One region of the Ureibacillus sp. FSL W8-0352 genome, then DNA from elsewhere that is predicted to be linked to it. Evidence: riboswitches for the same ligand, from Rfam matches in the RefSeq annotation. Region 1 holds a riboswitch; the other holds the start of a gene.
The links. Region 1 has a riboswitch for S-adenosylmethionine ahead of metK (methionine adenosyltransferase). Riboswitches for the same ligand answer to the same signal wherever they lie in the genome.
Positions count from the first base shown of each region.

Region 2: linked by a shared signal. The riboswitch ahead of NST98_RS10930 (bifunctional homocysteine S-methyltransferase/methylenetetrahydrofolate reductase) and the one ahead of metK (methionine adenosyltransferase) in region 1 are both predicted to bind S-adenosylmethionine.

Region 1 covers NZ_JBBOQT010000001.1:1,299,185-1,303,370, reverse strand. The annotation lists gene pckA (phosphoenolpyruvate carboxykinase (ATP)) at 217-1,803, opposite strand; SAM riboswitch class I at 2,055-2,166, shown strand; gene metK (methionine adenosyltransferase) at 2,399-3,595, shown strand; gene NST98_RS06575 (gamma carbonic anhydrase) at 3,686-4,186, opposite strand, start outside.
Region 2 covers NZ_JBBOQT010000001.1:2,151,332-2,155,517, reverse strand. The annotation lists gene hemG (protoporphyrinogen oxidase) at 282-1,682, shown strand; SAM riboswitch class I at 1,752-1,856, shown strand; gene NST98_RS10930 (bifunctional homocysteine S-methyltransferase/methylenetetrahydrofolate reductase) at 1,959-3,806, shown strand; gene metH (methionine synthase) at 3,799-4,186, shown strand, end outside.

The DNA.
Region 1 (4,186 bases):
CATCAAAATTAAATGGCCTGATCAAAAAGTGGAATGCTTTTTGGTCAGGCTCAAATTTTTTATGAATATCATTCTTTCCCTGCGTTGGTCACATCTGACGCGACTCCTTGTCGAAATTAATCTGCGAAGAATGCATGAGCATCAGTCGTAAAGAGAGGCGCCTCAAATAACTTATTAGGCGCCCTCTTTAATCTTAATATGGATGGAACGTTAGTATTAAACCAATGGTCCACCTTTTTTCAAAATATCTTCTGATACATTGTTAAATTTCTTGAAGTTTTCTTTAAATAAATCAGCTAAATAACGAGCTTTTTGATCGTAAGCTTCTTTATCTTTCCAAGCTTCACGAGGATCTAGCACTTCGCTTGGAACCCCTTCAATTGCAGTTGGGATGTGTAATCCGAAAATACCATCTTGTTTTGTTTCAACATCGTTTAATTTACCGCTGATAGCAGCACGTACCATTGCGCGAGTATATGAAAGCTTCATGCGGCTACCTACACCGTATTCGCCACCAGTCCAACCAGTGTTCACTAAGAATACTTGAACGTTGTGTTCATCGATTTTCTCACCTAACATTTCAGCATATTTTGTTGCTGGAAGTGGTAAGAAAGGAGAACCGAAGCATGTAGAGAATACTGGTTCAGGTGAAGTAACGCCGCGTTCAGTACCAGCCAATTTAGAAGTGAATCCGCTTAAGAAGTGGTACATTGCTTGTTCCTTCGTTAATTTACTGATTGGAGGAAGCACTCCAAAAGCATCAGCAGTTAAGAAAATAATTGTTTTCGGATGACCAGCAATAGAAGGCATTACAATATTATCAATGTAATGAATTGGATACGCTGCACGTGTATTTTCTGTTAAGCTATTATCATCGTAATCAGGAATGCGTGATTCTGAATCGATTACAACGTTTTCTAACACTGTACCAAAACGAATGGCATTATAAATTTCTGGCTCTTTCTCAGCTGATAAATTAATTGTTTTAGCGTAGCAGCCGCCTTCAATGTTGAACACACCGTTGTCAGACCAACCATGTTCATCATCACCGATTAATTTACGATCACTGTCAGCAGAAAGAGTTGTTTTTCCAGTACCAGATAAACCAAAGAATAACGCTACGTCACCATCTTCTCCAACGTTAGCAGAGCAATGCATTGAAAGAATTCCTTTTTCAGGTAACAAGTAGTTCATGATACTGAAAATAGATTTTTTCATTTCACCAGCATATTCCGTACCACCGATTAAAATAATTTTCTTTTCGAATGATACGATAATAAATGCTTCAGAGTTTGTTCCGTCAACAGCTGGATTCGCTTTGAAACCAGGTGCAGAAATAATTGTGAAATCAGCTGTATGAGAAGCTAATTCTTCTTTTGTTGGACGGATGAATAATTGATGACAGAAAAGATTGTGCCAAGCATATTCATTTACTACTTGAATAGATAATTGAGATTCTTTATCTGCTCCAGCAAAGCCTTTAAATACAAATAACTCGTCTTTTTCTTTTAAGTAATTTAATACTTTTATATACAAGTTATCAAACACTTCAGCAGAGATTGGCTGATTTACACTACCCCAATCAATTTTATCTTTAATGCTTTCTTCTTCGACAATAAATTTATCTTTTGGAGAACGGCCTGTATATTTACCTGTCTCAGCAACAATTGCACCATCAATTGTTAATTTGGCTTCTCCACGAGTTACCGCCTTTTCAACTAATTGAGGCACTGACAATTGAGTGTTTATATTTCCACCTTTTAATAATTCCTTCAGCTCATTTGCAATTTCTACTGAATTCATCGATTAAATACCATCCTTTTTTTATTTTTAGGAAAATTAATTGTTGGTTATATAATACAGAAATTAGTATAACACATTAGATGAAATAATCTATACTAATTCTTAAAATTATTTATGAAAATTTTTTGCTTGTAACAAGAGTACCTACTTATAAGTAAATTATAGAATACCGGGTTATGTCAAATTTGAGAAAAAGGAAAAAATATTTGACATTGTATAGTATATTACGTAACATGTTGGTTGAACGGATACTCTTATCCAGAGCTGGTGGAGGGTTAAGGCCCTATGAAACCCGGCAACCTGCATTACTATAATAATGCGTGGTGCTAACCTGATGCAAGGGGTTCCCTTGAACGATAAGAGTGAAAGGTAGAATGTTTAGTTCCTTTCCTCATGCATGTGGATAGGAACTTTTTTTATTCAAGCACAAATGTCGTACTCATTCAACCTATAAAACCTATAAAAAGATAAAAATTTCTTAAAGCCTTTCATCATCTTCGCACTGTTCCTTACGGGCGAATGTTGCTAAGGCAAAATGGATAATGAGTACCGTATCATAGCAGAGATTCGTCTCGTAAATTTAGGAGGAAATTTAATGTCAAATCGTCGACTGTTTACATCAGAAAGCGTAACAGAAGGTCATCCAGATAAAATTTGTGACCAAATATCCGATGCAATATTGGATGCGATACTAGAAGAAGATCCAAATGCAAGGGTTGCTTGTGAAACAATTGTTACAACTGGATTAGTGCTTGTAACCGGAGAAATTACTACGACAACTTATGTCGATATTCAAAGTATTGTTCGGGACACTGTCGCAGAAATTGGATATACGCGTGGGAAATTTGGATTTGATGCAGAAAACTTGGCGGTGCTCACTGCAATCGGTGAACAATCACCAGATATTGCAGAAGGTGTAGACCAAGCCTTAGAAGCACGAGAAGGATATATGACTGATGAGGATATCGAAGCGATTGGTGCTGGAGACCAAGGATTAATGTTTGGATTTGCTTGCAATGAAACTCCAGAACTGATGCCTCTACCGATTAGTTTAGCTCATCGACTTGCAAGAAGATTATCAGAAGTTCGGAAATCAAAAGAGATTCCGTATTTACGACCAGATGGTAAAACACAAGTTACTGTAGAATATGATGAAAATAATGTACCTCGTCGCATTGATACAATCGTCATTTCTACTCAGCATGATGAAGGAGTTACTCTTGATCAAATTAAAGTAGATATGATGGAAAAAGTTATTAAGGAAATTGTTCCAATAGAGTTGATTGATGACGATACTAAATACTTCATTAACCCAACTGGCCGCTTCGTAATTGGTGGACCAAAAGGAGATGCGGGTCTAACTGGACGCAAAATTATTGTGGATACTTATGGTGGATATGCTCGTCATGGTGGAGGAGCATTTTCTGGAAAAGACCCTACAAAAGTGGACCGTTCTGCTGCCTATGCTGCGCGTTATGTAGCAAAAAACATCGTAGCATCTGGTCTTGCTGATCGAGTAGAAGTTCAATTAGCTTATGCAATTGGTGTTGCACGTCCTGTATCCATTTCAATTGATACTTTTGGAACAGGTAAAGTAAGTGAGAGCAAATTAGTTGAGTGGATCAAAGAACTATTTGATTTACGACCTGCGGGTATCATTAAAATGCTAGATTTGCGTCGTCCAATTTATAAACAAACTGCTGCATATGGTCATTTTGGTCGCACGGATATCGATTTGCCATGGGAAAGAACAGATGTGGCCCAATTATTAAGAGAGAAGGCAGGATTATAATTATTTTATAAAAATGCAGGCAAATATGAACGCCTGCATTTTTATTTTTCAATGTAAATTTAATATTGTATAAATATAATAACTTGAATTTTATTTCTTTAATGACTGATAATATTTCCCTTTTTCAACATATTCTTGAATAATGCGATCCATATCTTTACGATCTTCTTCTGTTACTTGACGGACGACTTTAGCAGGATTGCCCATAGCGACAGAATTTGGAGGGATTTTTTTACCAGGAGGTACTAAACTTCCAGCTGCAACGAGTGCTCCTTCACCGATTTCAGCACCATCTAATATGATGGATCCCATGCCAATTAAAGCGCGTTTACGTACAATACAACTGTGTAAAGTAGCCTGATGACCAACGATGACTTCATCCTCTATGATTAGAGGGTTATTGGGACTTTGATGTAAACAACTTAAATCTTGGATGCTACAACGTTTTCCAATAATCGTTGGTGCAACATCTCCGCGAATCACAGTTCCAAACCAAATTGACGTATCTTCGCCAATTGTAACATCTCCAGTAATCGTTACATGGTCTGCTATAAATACAGAAGGATCGATATTAGGTTCTTTATCTTTATA
Region 2 (4,186 bases), 850 kb from region 1:
TACATGCTATGAAGAACAGACGGAAACGACTTACATTTGCAGATTTTATGAAAAACTAGATGAATAAAGTGAAACAGTCCTTTGTAGTGTAGTGGAAAGGGCTGTTTTTTATTGTTTAATAAATTGAATAAATTATCAAAATTCCTTTTGAAATAAATTCAACAGTCAAAAGCATATTTGTTGTTTACTATATTGAAATTTACTAAAGCCGACACAGAAAGAGTTATAAAAAAAGTTTATACTAAAAGTACGGTAAAATGATCTTATAGGAGTTGTAACGAATGAAAACGGTAACAGTTATCGGTGGAGGAATTACAGGACTTTGCACGATGTATTATTTACAAAAACAATTAAAGGAAAACGAAATTCCTGCCCGTTTAGTACTTGTGGAAAAAAATCCGTACCTTGGCGGAAAAATGCACACAGCGCGTGAAAAAGGATTCATCATGGAAACGGGAGCAGATTCCATTGTAGCACGATATCCAAGCGTAATTGAACTTGTAAAGGAACTAGATTTTGAATCGGAAGTCGTATATAACGAAACAGGAATTTCTTATATTCACACCAATAATGAATTACATGCGATTCCAAAGGACTCTGTATTTGGCATTCCTATGACTCTCGAATCCCTAAAGGCGAGCACATTAATTTCAGAAGAAGGGAAACAACGAGTGTTAAAAGATGAGGAAATACCGAATACGAAATTTACGAAGGAAAGTTCTATCGGAGATTTCTTAGAATACTTTTTAGGAAAAGAAATTGTGAAGAAACAAATAGCTCCTGTATTAGCTGGTGTTTACTCAGGGGACATTTATAAATTGTCCATTGCCTCTACGCTTCCATACTTAGTTGATTACAAAAATGAATATGGAAGTATAATGAAAGGTTTGCAAGCAAATCGGGAAAAGTTTGAACGGGAAGCGAATAAAAAATTCCTTTCTTTTAAAAACGGACTATCTCAACTAATTGATCGAATGGAAGAACTGCTTGTGGATGTAGAAATATATAAAGATACTGAAATAGTACTTGTTGAGAAAAAAGAACAACGTTATGAAATTTCCTTCGCTAACGAAGAAAAATTGGAATCGGATGTTATTGTGTTAGCATTGCCCAACCAAGTCGTGAAGCAAGTTTTAAATAATGGTGAATTAAATCCTTATTTTAACAAATTTAAAAATGCATCAGCCATTACGATGTATGTAGGCTTCGATCTACCAGATTCTATTTTGCCTAAGGATGGCACTGGATTTATCGTTTCCTACAACAGCGACTTATTATGTAATGCCTCTACTTGGACAAGCCGTAAATGGAAGCATACTTCAACAGAAGGAAATCTACTTGTTCGACTGTTTTATAAAGAAAGTAATCCTCGCTACCAAGAATTAGTGAAAATGAGTGATGAAGAGTTAACAAAGGTTGCTTTGAACGATATTCAACTCAGTTTGAATATAGAAGCACAACCTACCATTGTAAATATTACAAAATGGATCGATGCCATGCCAACTTATGATTTAGCTCATCATGAAGCTTTGCAAGAAATAATTACAAAATTAGATAACCTTTATCCGAATATTTACATTGCTGGTTGCTCTTATTTCGGCGTAGGAATTGGTGCATGCATTGATAACGGGAAAGAAACAGCAAACCAAATTATAAACAACTTTTTAAATAATTCCGACTAATTAACTTGACAAAATGAAGTATTGATTTTATGATGTAACTTATTATATTGATATTTTAAAATCGAATATGACTTATCAAGAGAAGTGGAGGGAACTGGCCCGGTGAAGCTTCAGCAACCACTAAAAATGTTTAGTAAGGTGCTAAATCCAGCGGCAATTGCCGAAAGATAAGGTGAATTCTAAAGGAAATGACAAGCCTTCTTTCGCAAGAAGGCTTTTTCTATTAGATGAATTGACAGAAAATTTATGAAGTAAAGAAAAGTGAGGGAATTTCGGATGGGGCTACTAGATGCGTTAAAACATAAAGTGTTAGTTGCAGATGGTGCTATGGGAACGCTGTTATATTCATATGGACTTGAAAATTGTCACGAAGAAATGAATATTGAAAAACCGGAAATCATTAAAAAAATTCATAAGGAATACATACAAGCTGGCGCAGATGTTATTCAAACGAATACATATGGCGCTAATCGAATCAAGCTCACTCGTTATGGTTTGGAGTCAAAAGTAGTGGAAATTAACGAAGGTGCGATAGGTGTTGCCAAACAAGCAGCCAAGAACAGTGAAGTGTTTATTTTAGGTTCGATTGGTGGTATCCGTGGTGTTCGCAAAGTAGATTATACATTAGATGAAATTCTCGCAGCAGTTCGTGAACAAGCAGAAGTGCTAATTGCGGGGCAGTTAGATGGTTTGTTGTTAGAAACTTATTATGATTTTGAAGAGCTATGCGAGACGTTAAAAATGTTACGAGCCATGACGGATATGCCCATCATTGCTCAAGTTTCAATGCAAGAGCCGGGCGTATTAATGAATGGCATGAAATTGAATGAAGCATTAAAGCAGTTAGAAAAATTAGGTGCAGATATTGTAGGGGTGAACTGTCGACTTGGTCCATACCACACAATACAGGCTTTTGAACAGGTAGAAATTCCTGAACGAGCGTATTTATCTGTTTATCCGAACGCTTCTTTATTAGATATTGAAGAGGGGCGTGTCGTTTACGAATCAGAAGTAGATTATTTTGCAAGGGCAGCGGTTGAATTATGCAATGAAGGAGTAAGGCTCATTGGAGGATGTTGCGGTACAACACCGAAACATATTGAAGCGATGAAAAAGAAGCTTGCTCATTTTCAGCCGGTTGAAAAGAAAGAGGCAAAACCTCAGAGGGAAATAATCATTCGCGAGGCTGAACCGCATAGTTTTGAACCTCTCCACGAAAAAGCAAAAAGAGCACGTTCTGTCATTGTAGAATTGGATACGCCGAAGCATCTTGAAATTGAACAGTTTGTTGAAGGAGCAAAAGCTCTTTACAATGCAGGGGCAGATCTTATCATGATGGCAGACAATTCACTAGCATCTCCAAGGGTTAGCAACTTGGCAATGGGGGCCATTTTAAAACTGCAATATGGCATACGCACAATGCCACATATTACTTGCCGAGATCGAAACTTAATTGGGCTGCAATCCCATTTAATGGGGCTCAATGCTCTTGGCCTTCATGATGTGTTGGCTGTAACTGGTGATCCAACAAAGGTAGGGGATTTTCCGGGTGCAACAAGTGTTTATGACGTTTCATCGATGGAATTGATATCATTAATTAAACAGTTAAATGAAGGGATTTCTTTTTCTGGCAAAGCACTAAGAAAAAAAGCGAATTTCTCAGTAGCAGCGGCTTTCAATCCTAACGTGAGAGTGTTAGATCGTGCTGTCAGCCGTCTAGAGAAAAAAATTGAACATGGTGCGGATTATTTCATTACGCAACCAGTCTATTCGAAGGAAAAAATTGTGGAAATTCATGAGGCGACAAAACATTTAGATACACCAATTTATATAGGAATTATGCCGCTTACTAGCTTTAAAAATGCGGAATTTTTGCATCATGAAGTACCGGGAATTAAATTATCTGATGATGTGTTAGAAAGAATGCAACAAGTAAGCGGAAATAAAGAACAAGAAACAAAAGTAGGACTAGAAATTGCAAAAGAATTGTTAGATACAGCAACGAAATACTTCAACGGCATTTATCTAATTACGCCGTTTATGCGATATGAAATCACTTTACAACTATTGCAATATATTCAACAACTTGACGAGCAAAATAAAGGAGTTAAAGCAAATGGTTAACCATCCAATAGAGGAACAATTGCAAAAAAGAATATTGATTATCGATGGTGCAATGGGAACAATGCTCCAGCAGGAAAATTTAACACCGGAAGATTTTGGTGGGGAAGAATTTGATGGATGTAATGAACACCTTGTATTAACTAGACCTGATGTCATTTCTAAAATCCATCGAGCGTACTTAGAAGCTGGAGCAGATATTATTTCTACAAATACATTTGGAGGAACCCCACTCGTATTAAATGAATATGGATTAGGTTATAAAGCAGAAGAAATTAATAAGAGGGCTGTAGAACTTGCAAAAGCAGAAGCTGAAAAATATTCAACAAGCGACTGGCCTCGCTTCGTTGCAGGATCCATAGGTCCAACGACGAAAACATTGT